DNA from 2 places in the Cupriavidus taiwanensis LMG 19424 genome. Region 1 is predicted to be linked to the other one. Evidence: predicted binding sites of a transcription regulator. Region 1 holds the regulator's gene; the other holds the start of a gene.
The links. The regulator FNR, encoded in region 1, switches genes on or off when oxygen is low (the NO sensors DNR and NnrR bind a similar motif). The targets are predictions, from matches to a motif close to TTGATNNNNATCAA.
Positions count from the first base shown of each region.

Region 1 (7,264 bases):
TGGTGTGCAGCCTGTCTTTGCACCTGCTCCCGGACGGATCCGGGGCACCGGAGATTTTGGATACAGCGGTGCCAAAGCCACCGCCATCTCATTGCGCAGCGAGCCGGATACCTGCTGTACCCAAGCCGTGCACTTCCCTTTCTTTGCATCGAGTTGCCGGGCTTCCGGCAGGAGATCGTCCGCATGCCGCAATGGACCGGCCAGCGAACCTCTTGCGTCGCTCGTCCGCCCAGGCGGACATCGCGGTCGGCGAACTGAACGCCTCGGACGCAAGAAAATACGGGTATCGGGAGCAAGGCCGGCATTTACCACGCCGCAGCGCCAACCGGACTTTTGAACCAGATCTTTTGAACCGGATGGACCGCGGGGGCTGGCGATCAGCAAAAGCCTTCCGCTTCCCGCGTTCCGCGCGCGCCTTCGGAAATCAAGGCCGCCAGGCGCTGTACGCCGCTGCTTACCGCAGCCTGTCTGACTCCGCGCGATACCACAATGCTGGCGATTGTATGGTATTCCCACGTCCGCCTGCAACCATCATCCTGCTTGCGTGGGGCGCCGGCGCCCCAGCAGGGCCCGCGCGACATCAAAACACCAGGCAAAAGCCCTGTTCCGCGAGCGAATGTGGCAGCAGCACCGCTCGCGCAATGCCAAGCCCGCCGAACGCCATCACGGCAAGGCCCGCGCCCAGGCGCACGGCCGGCCGTCTCGACCACAGCCGGAGATAGCCCGACAGCCCCGACAGCACCAGCAGGTTCGGCAGCGTGCCAAGCCCGAACACGCCCATGACCAGCGCCCCGGAGCCGGCATTGCCCGCCAGCAGCGCCAGCGTCAGCGCGCCGTAGACCATGCCGCACGGTACCAGTCCCCAGGCCAGGCCCACGCCGTAACGCCGCGCCAGCCCGCCGCGCGCCCGCACGAAGGCAGGCATCGCGCCGGCGAGGCCGCTTATCCCGCCAATCCCGCCAATCCCGCCAGCCACCGCTGCGCCGGCGCGCGCCGCCAGCCGTTCCAGCCAGTGCACGGTAAAGGTACTGCCGCGCAGCAAGCGCCAGCCGGACCACAGCAGCATCAGGCTGCCGGCGCCGAACAGCCAGCGCTGCACCGGCAGGTAGTCCTGCTTCCATGCTGTGGCGCCGGCAGCACCCAGCGCTGCACCCAGCAGCATATAGGTGGAAATCCGGCCAATGTGCATGACCAACAACTCGCCAAGCCAGGCGCCCCGGCTGCGCACCAGGCGCACTGGCGCCGCCGTGGCGCCCCGCTGCTCGACAGCCAGCGCAACTCCGCCACACATGGCGGCGCAGTGCACCCCGCCCAGCAGGGCGAGCAGGAAAACACTGATCAATACGCCAAATGTCAAATCTGTCTCCCTGCCGCATCACATCGCACGGTAAAATGTTCGTATCGTGCCCCGCTGCCATTTCTAGCAGGTTCCAATTGCTCACCTCCATCCCCGTTACCGAGATGTCACCCCGCTGCTCCACCTGTGCGATGGGACAGCTGTGCCTTCCGGTTGGCATGTCGCAGCAAGACCTTGCCAAGATCGACACGCTGGTGCAGGAACGCATCCGCGTGCACAAGGGGGAAACCCTCTACCGCATGGGCGACCCGCTTACTGCGGTCTACGCCATCCGCTTCGGTACGCTCAAGACGCATGTCACCACCGAAGACGGACGCTCGCAGATTACCGGTTTCCACCTGCCCGGTGAAATCGTCGGCCTCGACGGCCTGGGCGAGATGCAGCATGCGTCCGATGCAACCGCGCTGGAAGATACCGAGGTATGCGTGGTCCGCATGAATGACTTGCAGTCGCTGTCGGCCGACCTGCCGTCGCTGCAGCAGCAGTTCCTGCGGCTGATGGGCAAGGAAATCACGCACGACCAACTGATGCTGGTCACGCTCGGCTCGATGCGCGCCGAGGAACGCCTTGCCGCCTTCCTGATCAATCTGTCGGAGCGGCTCTCGGCGCGCGGCTATTCGGCCTCCGAGTTCGTGATGCGCATGAGCCGCGAAGAAATCGGCAGCTACCTCGGGCTGAAGCTCGAGACGGTCAGCCGGCTGTTCTCGCGCTTTGCCGAAGCCGGGTTGATCCAGATCCGCCAGCGGCATGTCAAGCTGATCGACATCGACGGCATCAAGCAACTCTACAGCCGAAGCTGCTGATCCACCGCGGCGTTGCCGCGCCGCCTGCGGCGCCGGCAGCGCGGTGGTCCTTCCCTATTCCAGTTCGTCCGTATCGGCCAGCCGCGTCGGCATGGTGTACAGCGTCAGCCCGCTGGACAACGCACAGAACACCCACGCCAGCAGAAAGCCGACGGTATAGACCGACTCGCGCGACGACTCGATCGGATGGCCGAAGAATTTCAGGTCGCCCGGATCGACGACGGAAAACACCGTCGCCGTCGCCAGGCCCGCCATCAGGAAACCGGGCCACAGCACCCACATCAGCCAGCGCAACCTCATGGCTGCCTCGCTGCCGCGGCCCTGGGCGGCACAGCTTCCGCCTTCTCCACCACCAGGCCATGCCTGGTCGCGCCCTGCACCGGCATGTCCGGATGCGTCGACGCCAGCCAGATCGTCACGCCGCACGCCACCATGGCCAGCAGCGGACCGCTCATCAGCAGCCACGGCCACGGCTCCTTCCACCACGGATTGCCTTGCTGACTCATCTTGCCCCCTTCATCTTGGCGACTACGTACGAATCACCTAGCTTCACAAATCGCGCGGCACGATAAAACTGGTGGATTGCCGGATTTCGGCATGCCCCTGCTCCGTGCCTTCGCTCGTTACCGTTACGTTGATCTTGTGCGTGCCCTGCGTGGCGGCCTCGATCGGCACTCGGATGCGGATCGGCAGCAGCCGGTTGGAGGTCGGCGCCAGCGATTCGGCCTGCTTGTCGTATTCAACCGTCAGGCCCTTCAGTTCATCGCTGTCGGCGCGCACGCGGATCTGCATCGGCGCTTCGGTGGTGTTGATCAGCTGCAGTCGATAGACGTTCTCGATCCAGCGTCCTTCCACTTCCCGACCCAGCGCGCCGCGGTCGCGGATGATGTCGACCTTCAGCGGCGTGCGGAGCATGATCGATGCCATGAAGCCCGCCAGCAGCGCCGCCCAGATCACCGAGTAGATGATGATGCGCGGACGCAGCAGGCGCTTGCGCGACGCCGCCGCGGACAGGCCCTTGCGCATCGCGTTCTCCGAGGTGTACCGGATCAGCCCGCGCGGATAGTCCATCTTGTCCATGACCTGGTTGCAGGCGTCGATGCAGGCGCCGCAGCCAATGCACTCGTACTGCAGGCCATCGCGGATGTCGATGCCGGTCGGGCATACCTGCACGCAGATGCTGCAGTTGACGCAATCGCCCAAGCCGGCCTGGTGATGGTCGGTCTTGCGCGAGCGGCTGCCGCGCGGCTCGCCACGACCGACGTCATAGGTCACGACATAAGTATCGCGGTCCACCATCACGCTCTGGAAGCGCGCGTAGGGGCACATGTACTTGCACACCTGCTCGCGCATGAAGCCTGCATTGCCCCACGTGGCGAACGCATAGAACAGCATCCAGAACGCTTGCCAGGGCCCCAGCGACAGCGCCAGCACCTCGCCGCCCAGTTCACGGATCGGCGCAAAGTAGCCGATGAACGTGAAGCCGGTCCACAGTGCGATCAGCACCCACAGGAAATGCTTGGTGGCCTTGATGCGGAACTTGCGCAGGCTCCATGGATCCCCGTCGAGGCGGATGCGGGCGATGCGGTCGCCTTCGACCCGCCGCTCGATCCACATGAAGATCTCGGTATAGACCGTTTGCGGGCACGCGTAGCCACAGAACAGCCGCCCCGCGATCGCCGTGAACAGGAACAGCGCGAGTGCGGAAATGACCAGCAGCACGGCCAGGTAGATCACGTCCTGCGGCCACAGCACGAGTCCGAAGATGTAGAACTTGCGCTCGCCAAGGTCAAACAGCACGGCCTGGCGTCCGTTCCATTGGAGCCAGGGCGTGCCGTAGTAGACCAGCTGGGTCAGGATCACAAGCCAGACCCGCCAGCTGGAGAACGCGCCCTTCACCGAGCGGGGATAGATTTTCCGGCGGACCTCGTAAAGCGTCTCTTCCGAAGTCTCGCCTGGCGCAGCGGCCGACCGTTGCAGGTCGGCCGCCCGGGCCACTTCATCGGTCCCGGGCGCGTTCATGGGCGAGTTCTCCCGCGAGCCGCCAGCGCTCGCTCACATGAGTCGTCGATCATTGCCCGGCTCCGCCTCCCGTATTGGACAACCCCCACACATAGGCCGTCAGCATGCGGATGCGTTCGGGCGTCAGGATTTCCTCGTGTGCCGGCATATGGTTGTTGTGGCCCTTCAGGATCGCTTCGACGATGCTGGCTTCCGAGCTGCCGTAGAGCCAGACGTTGTCCGAGAGGTTCGGCGCACCGAGTGCCTGGTTGCCCTTGCCGCCGGCGCCATGGCATGCCACGCAGGTCGTCTTGAACGCGCCTTCACCGCGCGATGCACGGATCGGGTCCGACGACAGCCCGGACAGCGAACGCACATACTGGGCCACGTCGCCCGCCTGCTTGGCATCGATGGATGCGCCAAACGGCGGCATCACGCCATTGCGGCCCTTGGTGATGGTCTGGCTGATGGTCTCGGGGTCGCCGCCGTACAACCAGTCATTATCGGTCAGGTTGGGGAAGCCGCGGCTGCCGCGCGCATCCGAGCCATGGCACTGCGCACAGTAGTTCAGGAACAGCCGCTGGCCGATCTCGCGCGCCTGCGGGTCCGCGGCCACCTGCTTGACGTCCATCTTCAGGTACTTGGCATAGATCTCGTTCTGCATGCGCTCCTGCGCCGCGCGGTGCGCGGCCAGTTCGCCCTGCGTGGAGAATTTCAGCACGCCGGCGTACGAGCCCAGGCCGGGATACAGCACGAGATAAGCCAGCCCGAAAATACAGGCCAGCAGGAACATCCACATCCACCAGCGCGGCAGCGGATTGTTCAGCTCGCGCAGGTCGCCGTCCCAGACATGGCCGGTATCCTCGGTGCCACCGGGTGCCTTGGTGATCTTGCGTTGCGAGAACAGCAGCCATACGCACCAGACGATGCCGATGAGCGCGATGGCGGCAATGTAATAACTCCAGAATTCGGAAATGAAATCGCTCATGGCTAGGTGTTCCGGCTCGATGTTGTCGTAGTTTCGTCAGGCAGCGCGAACGGCAGCATGGCGGATTCGCGGTTGGCAGCCTGGCGGCCGGCGGACCAGGCCCACCAGCAGATGCCGAGGAAGACAACCATCGACACGACGGTTGCAATGGCGGTGATCATGGCCATGGCTTACTCCTTCGGTGCCGCCGCGGCGGCATCGACGCGGACATTGCGGCGGTTGGTGCCGAGGCCCTGCAGGTAGGCAACCAGCGCGTCTTCTTCGGTCTTGCCTTTCAGCGCTTCCGGGGCCTTGGCAATCTCGGCCTCGGTGTACGGCACCCCCAGCCTGACCAGCGCGCGCATGCGCGCCTGGATATCGCTGGTGGGCAGTTCTGCCTTCTCCAGCCAGGGGTAAGACGGCATCACGGATTCCGGCACCACGTCGCGCGGGTTGCGCAGGTGGATGCGCTGCCAGTCGTCGGAGTAGCGTCCGCCCACGCGCGCCAGATCGGGACCGGTGCGCTTGGAGCCCCACAGGAACGGATGGTCGTAGACCGATTCGCCAGCGGTGGAGTAATGGCCGTAGCGCTCGGTCTCGGCCTGCAGCGTGCGCACCTGCTGCGAGTGGCAGCCGACGCAGCCTTCGCGGATATAGATATCGCGCCCCATCAGCCGCAGCGGCGAATACGGCGTGATGCCAGGATCCGGCTCGGTGGTGGAGTGCTGGAAGAACAGCGGCACGATCTGGACCAGACCTGCGATGCTGACCACGAGGATCGTGCAGATGATCAGCCAGCCGATGTTCTTCTCCAGCGTTTCGTGGGAAAAGAAGCGTTGTTTGTCGGACATCTTTCTATCCTGGATTGATCAGTGGGCAGAGGCGGCGATGCTGGCCGGAATCGGCGCATCCACGGCGGGCTTGCCGGCAATGGTCTTGGCGATGTTGTAGGCCATCAGCAGCATGCCGGACAGGAAGCACATGCCACCCAGCAGGCGAATCAGATAGAAGGGATACTTGGCCTTGACCGCTTCGACGAAGGCGTAGGTCAGCGTGCCGTCCGGCTGCGTGGCGCGCCACATCAGGCCTTCCATCACGCCGGCGATCCACATCGAGGCGATATACAGCACCACGCCGATAGTCGCGATCCAGAAGTGCCATTCGATCAGGCGCACGCTGTACATCTGCTTCTCGCCGAACAGGCGGGGGATCAGGTAGTACAGCGAACCGATGGAGATCATCGCGACCCAGCCCAGCGCGCCGGAGTGTACGTGGCCGATGGTCCAGTCCGTGTAGTGCGACAGCGCGTTGACGGTCTTGATCGACATCATCGAGCCTTCGAAGGTCGACATGCCGTAGAACGACAGCGCCACCACCAGGAACTTCAGGATCGGGTCGGTGCGCAGCTTGTGCCAGGCGCCCGACAGCGTCATGATGCCGTTGATCATGCCGCCCCAGGAAGGCGCCAGCAGGATCAGCGAGAACACCATGCCGAGAGACTGGGCCCAGTCCGGCAGCGCGGTGTACTGCAGGTGGTGCGGGCCGGCCCACATGTAGGTGAAGTTCAGCGCCCAGAAGTGGACGATGGACAGGCGGTAGGAAAAGATCGGGCGCTCGGCCTGCTTCGGAATGAAGTAGTACATCATCCCCAGGAAGCTGGTGGTCAGGAAGAAGCCGACCGCGTTATGGCCATACCACCACTGGATCATCGCGTCCTGCACGCCGGCGTAGGCCGAGTAGGACTTCCACAGCGACACCGGCATCTCGATGTTGTTGACGATATGCAGGATGGCAATGGTCAGGATATAGGCGCCGAAGAACCAGTTGGCGACGTAGATATGCCGGGTCTTGCGCTTGACGATGGTGCCGAAGAAGACGATGGCGTACGCCACCCAGACCGCGGTGATCAGCAGGTCGATGGGCCATTCGAGTTCGGCGTATTCCTTGGAGCTGGTGATGCCCAGCGGCAGTGTGATCGCGGCCGCGACGATGACCAGTTGCCAGCCCCAGAACGTGAACGCGGCCAGCGGGCCGCAGAACAGCCGCGCCTGGCAGGTGCGCTGGACTACGTAGTAGGAAGTGGCAAACAGCGCGCTGCCGCCGAAGGCAAAGATCACCGCATTGGTATGCAGCGGA
Region 1 is NC_010528.1:1,953,783-1,961,046, forward strand. Features, by position in the region: gene RALTA_RS08940 (sulfite exporter TauE/SafE family protein) at 581-1,357, opposite strand; gene fnr (fumarate/nitrate reduction transcriptional regulator Fnr) at 1,435-2,160, shown strand; gene RALTA_RS08950 (hypothetical protein) at 2,215-2,460, opposite strand; gene RALTA_RS08955 (membrane protein) at 2,457-2,666, opposite strand; gene ccoG (cytochrome c oxidase accessory protein CcoG) at 2,710-4,182, opposite strand; gene ccoP (cytochrome-c oxidase, cbb3-type subunit III) at 4,232-5,149, opposite strand; gene RALTA_RS08970 (cbb3-type cytochrome oxidase subunit 3) at 5,152-5,316, opposite strand; gene ccoO (cytochrome-c oxidase, cbb3-type subunit II) at 5,320-5,979, opposite strand; gene ccoN (cytochrome-c oxidase, cbb3-type subunit I) at 5,998-7,264, opposite strand, start outside.

Region 2 (7,264 bases), on a different contig from region 1:
CCCAGGCGCGAGCGGAAGTTGTTCAGCAGCTCGCGCACGTCCTGGTAGCTCTCTTCCACACCATGGCGCAGCATCGGCACCAGTTCGCGGGTCTCTGCCAGGTCATCGCGCGCGACCGCGTCGTCCAGCAGCTGCACCTGCAGGTTCAGGTAGTTGAGCCCCTGGGCGATGCTGTCGTGCAGCCCCTGCGCCACCAGGTTGCGCTCTTCCACCACCGCCAGCTGGCGCGCCGTGGCCGACAGGCGCAGGTGTTCCAGCGCGGTGCCCAGGTGCTGCGCCAGCGTCTGCAGCAATTGCCGGTCCGACGGCGGCAGCTTGCGCGGGGCGCGGAAATGCAGCGCGAACATGCCGGTGGCGCCGCGCTGGCTTTCGATGCGGAACGCGGCCAGCGACTGGAAGCCATCGCGGCCGCAGGGCGTCTCGTCGGCCGCGCCGGCGCGTGCTGCGCCGCGCAGGTCGACGATGGCGACCACGGCCTCGCGCGTGGCATCGCCGCAATGGCAGCCGCTGGCCGAGGCGCAGGAATCGGCCTCGGCCAGCGCCGCCGGCAGGCCCGCCGCGGCCAGCAGGTGCATGCGGCCGTGGCGGCTGTCGAGCACGCGCACGCTGCCGCCGTCGGCGTCGAACTGGCGCATCACCCGCGCCAGGAATCCCTGTGCCATGGCCTCGGCGTCGGCGGCCTGGTTCAGGAATGCGGCCATCTCGTACAGGGTTTCCAGGTCGCGGTTCTGGCGTTCCAGTTCGGCGGTCTTCTGCGCGACGCGGGCTTCGAGGTCGTGGTACAGGCCCTGCAGCTCCCCCGCCATGCGGTTGAAGCCCTCGCTGAGCGTGCCGAACTCGTCGCGGCTTTCCACCGGCAGGCGCAGCGAGAATTCGCGCGCGGCCATGCGCCGCAAGCCGTCCTGCAGGCGCAGCACCGGCAGGATGATCCACAGGTAGAGCAGGTAGATCACGGCGACCGTGCCGATGCAGGCCATCAGCGCCAGCGCGGTCTGCGACAGCCGCAGCAGGTCGGTCTTGCGCGCGCTGTTGTGTTCGATCATGCCGACCAGGCGGTCGGCCTGGGCGACGAAACCCGGCAGCGCGGCAACGTATGCGGCAGGCACCGCGCCGGCGCCGGCCAGCGGCCGCAGCCGCTGCTGCCAGTCATGGGTGACGCGCGCCAGTTGCGCATGGATGGCAGGCTCGTCCGGCAGGAACAGCGGCCGCGCCGCGTCGCCCTTTTTCAGCAGCGCCAGCGTGGTGTCCAGCGCCTGCACCTGCGCGGCCAGGTCATTGGCGCGGCCCGCGTGCGCCAGCGCCAGCTCGATCGCCACGCGGTTGGCGCGCATGCGCAGGCTGCCGGCATCGTTGATGGCGGCACCTGCGCCTTCCAGCTTCCAGGACAGCCACAGCGTGCCGGAAATCATGCCCAGCACCACCAGCAGCACGGCCAGCGACAACGAGATGATGCGTGTGGAAAGGCGATGCCGCAGCGCGGGCAACGCGGATGCCGCCGTGGCGGGGGCGGCAGGAGGATCGGTATCAGGCATGGCGGTATCGGGGGCTACCAGGGGAACGTGTCGCGAGCCTGTCGAGGGAGCCGGGCAGCGGGCCGACGGCGATGGCAACAGGGTCACGCAGGAGTCGGGGGCGATTTTCCCCGCGCGACAGACTCGGCTACCTGCGCCAGATCAAGGAAACCCGGCTTTTGGGCGCGCATGTGCGGGCAGCGGCGCATCGCTGGCATGGCGTGTGACGCCGGGACGAGTTCCATCACATCGTGATATTTCATGCCGGCCGGACTTGGCTTCGGTCAAATCCCTGCGCGGCGCTGCGGCCTAGCATCGGGCCTTTTGTCAGGACTGGCGAGAACGAGCGATGGCCGTATCCACTTCAACGGGCGCACGCATGCGTCACCGCCGTCACGCCACGGGTCGCGCATGAGAGGCGCGGATCTCGACTATGCGCGCGCGCCGCGGCCTGCGCTGGTGTTCGGGTGCCTGATGCCGGCGCCGTGGCTGGGCGCGGCCGCGGGGCTGTTGCTGGCAGCCGGACCCGCGGCGGGCCTGCCCGACCGCTTCGCGCCGCTGGCGCTGGCAGCGGTGCATGCGCTGGCGCTGGGCATGCTGCTGCCGGTGATGGTCGGGGCGCTGTTCCAGATGATGCCGGTGGTGGCCCGGGTGGACGTCCCCGGTGCCGGGTGGCTGGCACGGCTCATGGCCGCGACCGGCGCGGCGGTCGCGGCCGCGCTCGGCTTCGGCTTGCTGGGCGGGGAGCCGGCGGCGATGCGGAGTGCCGCAGCCCTTGGCGCGGGGCTGCTGCTGGTGGGCGCGGTGTTGCTTGCCGCGGGCCGGCGCGTAGCCGCGGCGGACGCCACCACGCGCACGCTGGCCGGCATCGGTGCGCCGCTGATCGTGGCGGTGGCCGCCGGCATCGCGCTGGCGGGCACCTTCGGCGGTCTGTGGCGCGTGCCGGTGGCGCAGGTGCTCGGCCTGCATATGGCATGGGCGCTGGGCGGCTGGCTGGCGGCGCTGGTCAGCGGCGTCGCGGCCACCGTGCTGCCGATGTTCTGGCAGACGTCACGCCTGCCCGCGGCGCTGGCGCGCTGGCTGCCGCCGGGGCACTGGGCGCCGCTGGCTGTGTTCAGCGTCGCGCTGCTGCTGTGGCCGGACCAGCCGGTGCTGGCGCAGGCGGCGCTGGTGGTGTGGCTGTCGTTCGTGGCGGTGCTGGGGGCATGCGGGCTGGCCGGCACGCTGCGCGCGCGGCGGCGTCACGATGCGCTGTGGTTGCTGTGGCCGGTCGCCTGCGCCAGCATGCTCGGCGCAGCGGTGCTGGGGGCGGCGGCCGTGGTGTTGCCCGCGGCGGCGCTGCCGCTGGCATGGTGGGCCGGCACGATGGCGCTGGTCGGCGTGGGCGTGTTGCCGGTCACGGCGATGCTCGGCAAGATCGTGCCGTTCCTGGTCTGGCTGCACCTGCGCCGGCTGCTGCCGCCCAGGGCACGCGTGCCGGCGATGCAGGCGATCATCGCGCCGGGCCGGCAGCGGACGCAGGCGTGGTTGCTGCTGGCGGCTTATGCGGTGCTGCTGGCGCTGCCTGTGGCGCCGGCGCTGCTGGCGCGCGTCGGCGGGCTGCTGCTGGCGGGGGCCAACGCGTGGCTGGGATGGCAATTGCTGGCGGCGCTGCGCTGCATGCGAAAGATGCGCGAGTGTGGCGGGTTGCCGCCGCGTTGCTGATCGGCTTGCCATGCTACCGGTTGGCTCCCCTCTCCCGCAAGCGGGCGAGGGGAGCCTTTTTCCGGCGGCGTTGGCGATGGGGATGCTGCGGTCAGGCGGCCGCCAGCGCCGCCGGCTTTTCTCCCGTCAGCAGGTAGTGCATCAACTCCGCCACCGGCCGGATGGCCTCTCCAAACGGCAGCGCGCCGCGGCCGCGGAAGAACAGGCCGCGCTCCACGTCGCCGCGCACGGCCTGCGCCAGCTTCAGGTCGATGCAGAACTGGCCAATGCGTGCGATGCCGTCGCGCAGCCCGCAGGCCTGCAGGCAATCGAATCCTTCCAGGCACTCGCGCACGCGCGCACGGCGCTGCAGGCGCGCTTCGCTCGACAGGTAGCGCTGCAGCCATGGCGTCAGCACCGCGCGCGCGGGCAGGCCTGCCACGCTGGTGAATTCGCGCAGGGTTTCCGGGCGCGCGGTGGCCAGCACCTGCTTGAAGGCCGGATGGGCATCGCATTCCTCGGTCACGGCGAAGGCCGTGCCCAGCTGCACCGCGGCGGCGCCTTCGCCCAGCCAGTGGCGTACCTTGGCGTGGCTGTCGACGCCGCCCGCCAGGATCAGCGGGATGCTGTCCCAGGCCAGCCCCAGTTGCGCAAACAGTTCGCGGCACTCGCCCAGCACGCGCGAAAACGAAAAGCGCGGCTCGGACAAGTCCTGGATGGTCGCGGCACCGAGGTGGCCGCCTGCGTGCGCCGGGTGCTCGACCACGATGGCGTCGGGCAGCCGGCCCTTCTTCATCCAGCGGCGCAGCACCAGGCCGATGCCGCGCGCCTCGGACAGGATCGGGATCAGCGCTACCTTGGGATGGCCGGCGGTCAGCTCCGGCAGGTCCAGCGGCAGGCCGGCGCCCATGACGATGGCATCGGCGCCGCTTTCGCAGGCTTGGCGCACCAGCTCCGCATGCGAGCCGACCGCCTTCATCACGTTGACGGCGATCAGGCCGCGGCCCTCTGACGCAGTGCGCGCGGCGCGGATCTCGCGGTCCAGCGCCTCGAGGTTGGCGGCTTCGATGGCTGGCTTGTCGCGGCTGCCGCGGGTGCGCGCCATCAGGTCGGGGTGGTGGTGGCGCAGGTCGATGCTGGCGATGGTGCCGACGCCGTTTTCGCGCGCGACGGCACCGGCCAGCCGGTGGGCCGAGATGCCGATGCCCATGCCGCCCTGCACGATCGGCAGCAGGCGGCGGCCGCCCAGCTTGAGCCAGGGGTGATTCATAAACGGGTCTCCGGAAGAGGATGGACGCCGGGCCGCCACGGCGGGCCCCGGCGCGGGGATGACGCGCAAGCGTGGCACAGCGGTGCGGGCCCGCGTTTGCCGCAGGTCAACCCCGGCCGGGTGGCCTGCCATCGGCCTACGCCGTCCGGCGTAGCCCGTCGCGGCCCGGGTGCCGTTGGCGTGGGTTTGCGCACGGTCAAGCCCCTGGCGCGGGCGCTTGGCTAGCATCGGCCGCTGTCTTCATCCCCACGCGCCGCCGCCGGCGCCATCAACGATGACCCGTTCCACCCCCGCACGCTCCGACGCTCCGCCGCGCCGCCCGCAACTGGTGGCGCCCGCCGGCTCGCTGGCGGCGCTGCGCATGGCCTTGCAGCATGGCGCCGATGCGGTCTACCTGGGGCTGCGCGATGCCACCAACGCGCGCAACTTCGGCGGCCTGAATTTCACCGAGGCCGACATCCGCACCGGCGTGGCCGAGGCCCATGCGCACGGCGCCGAGGTGCTGTTCGCCATCAACACCTTTGCACAGATGGGCGCGGTGGCGCAGTGGCACCGCGCCGTCGATGCGGCCGCGGACCTGGGCGCCGATGCCGTGATCATGGCCGACGCGGGCCTGATGGGCTATGCCTGCGCGCGTCATCCGGACCTGCGGCTGCACCTGTCGGTGCAGGGTTCGGCCACCCATGCCGACGCCATCGAGCTGATGCGCGAGCGCTTCAACATCCGCCGCGTGGTGCTGCCGCGCGTGCTGTCGCTGGCGCAGATCGGCAAGCTGGCGCGCCAGACCAGCGTGGAACTCGAGGTGTTCGGCTTCGGCAGCCTGTGCGTGATGGCCGAAGGGCGCTGCCTGCTGTCGTCCTATGCCACCGGCGATTCGCCCAACAACAAGGGGGTGTGCTCGCCCGCGCATGCGGTGCGCTGGACCGAGCAGGACGGCACCATGCAGGCCCGGCTGTCGGGCATCCTGATCGACAGCTACGCGCCCGGCGAGCCGGCCGGCTATCCGACGCTGTGCAAGGGGCGCTTCGAGGTCGAGGGCGAGCGCGGCTACGTGCTGGAGGAGCCGACCAGCCTGAATGCGCTGTCGCTGCTGCCGGCGCTGATCGACATGGGCATTGCCGCGATCAAGATCGAAGGGCGCCAGCGCAGCCCGCGTTATGTCGGCGACGTGGTCGGCGTGCTGCGCGCGGCCATCGACGCCGCCTGCGCCGATCCGGCCCGCTTCGCACCGCGCCAGGAGTGGCAGGGCACGCTGGGACGCCATGCCGAGGGCGACCAGGTCACGCAGGGCGCCTATGACCGCCCCTGGCGCTGACGCCATGACATCCACCTGCCTGTATCCGGACATGGGGCACATGCCCGCCACGATGGAGCTTTCCATGCCACACACCGCCGCGGCCGCGATGCCGCACGCCGCTGCGATGCCCGGCTTCGGCATCGCCCTGGGTCCGCTGCTGTACTACTGGCCGCGCGAGGCCGTGCTGCAGTTCTACGCGTCGGTCGCCGATGCGCCGGTCGACCGCGTCTACCTGGGCGAAACCGTCTGCACCCGCCGCCATGAAATCCGCCATGCGCAATGGCTGGAGATTGCGCAGATGCTGCGCGATGCCGGCAAGGAAGTGGTGCTGTCCACGCCGGTGCTGGTCGAGTCCGATACCGATATCGCATGGATGCGGCGTGCCTGCGAGCAGGACGACTACCTGGTCGAGGCCAACGATCTTGGCGCGGTGCGCTGCAGGGCGGGGCGACCCTTCGTCGGCGGCCCGCATTTGAATGTCTACCATGCCGATACGCTGGCATGGCTGGCCGGGCTGGGCGCGGTGGGCTGCGTCGCGCCGGTGGAAATGGATGGCGCCACGCTGGCCGCGCTGGCGGCGGCGCGGCCAGCCGGCACGCAGCTGGAAGCCTTTGTCTGGGGCCGCCTGCCGCTGGCGTTCTCGGCGCGCTGCTTTACCGCGCGCCACCATCGCCTGCGCAAGGACAGCTGCGAATTCCGCTGCATGGACTATCCCGATGGCCTGGTCGCCGCGACCGGCGAAGGGCAGGCGTTCTTCACGCTGAACGGGGTGCAGACGCAGAGCGCCACCTGCCTGGACCTGTGCGCCGAGGCGCTGGACATGGCACGGATGGGCGTGGGGATGCTGCGCGTCAGCCCGCATTCGACCGGCACGCTCGCGGTGGTGCAGCAGCTGGCGGCGATCCGCGCGGGGCAGCGCGCGCCTGCTGCCAGCGGCATCACGCCGGCTGGTGCCGAGCCGTGCAACGGCTACTGGCACGGCCGCGCCGGCATCGCCTGGGAGGCGCCGGCATGAGCGCGCTGCGCAAGCTGATGGCCGGCGTGCACCGGCGCCTGCCGGCACGCGCGCGGGCGCTGCCGCTGGTGGCCGCGCTGGAGCTGGCGCGGCGCGCCGGCTGGCTGGAGCCGCCCGCGGCACTGAACGGACACGCCTTCCTGCTGACGGTGCAGGACCTGGCGCTGGCCGTGCCGTTCCGCTGCGAAGGCGGGCGCTTCCGCGCCGGCAGCGCGGACGACGAGCCCGCGCTGACGCTGCGTGCCTGCGCGGTGGACTACCTTCGCCTGCTGGGCGGAGAAGCCGACACCGACACGCTGTTCTTCCAGCGCCGGCTGGTGATCAGCGGCGATACCGCGCTGGGGCTGGAGGTCAAGTACTGGCTCGATGCCGCGCCGCGGCCCGCCTGGGTCAGCCAGGCCGCGGCGCGGCTGGTGGCGCTGTACGGCGCCACCGCGGGACGGGCGGGCGCGGCATCCTGAGCGCGGCTCAGGCGTCGCCGTCCAGCA
Region 2 is NC_010530.1:2,267,288-2,274,551, reverse strand. Features, by position in the region: gene RALTA_RS25665 (type IV pili methyl-accepting chemotaxis transducer N-terminal domain-containing protein) at 1-1,532, opposite strand, end outside; gene RALTA_RS25660 (hypothetical protein) at 1,923-3,215, shown strand; gene RALTA_RS25655 (NAD(P)H-dependent flavin oxidoreductase) at 3,307-4,464, opposite strand; gene ubiU (ubiquinone anaerobic biosynthesis protein UbiU) at 4,739-5,779, shown strand; gene RALTA_RS25645 (U32 family peptidase) at 5,844-6,776, shown strand; gene ubiT (ubiquinone anaerobic biosynthesis accessory factor UbiT) at 6,773-7,237, shown strand; gene RALTA_RS25635 (histidine kinase N-terminal 7TM domain-containing protein) at 7,245-7,264, opposite strand, start outside.
Region 2: the regulator FNR is predicted to act here: its motif matches at 4,561-4,574, upstream of ubiU (ubiquinone anaerobic biosynthesis protein UbiU).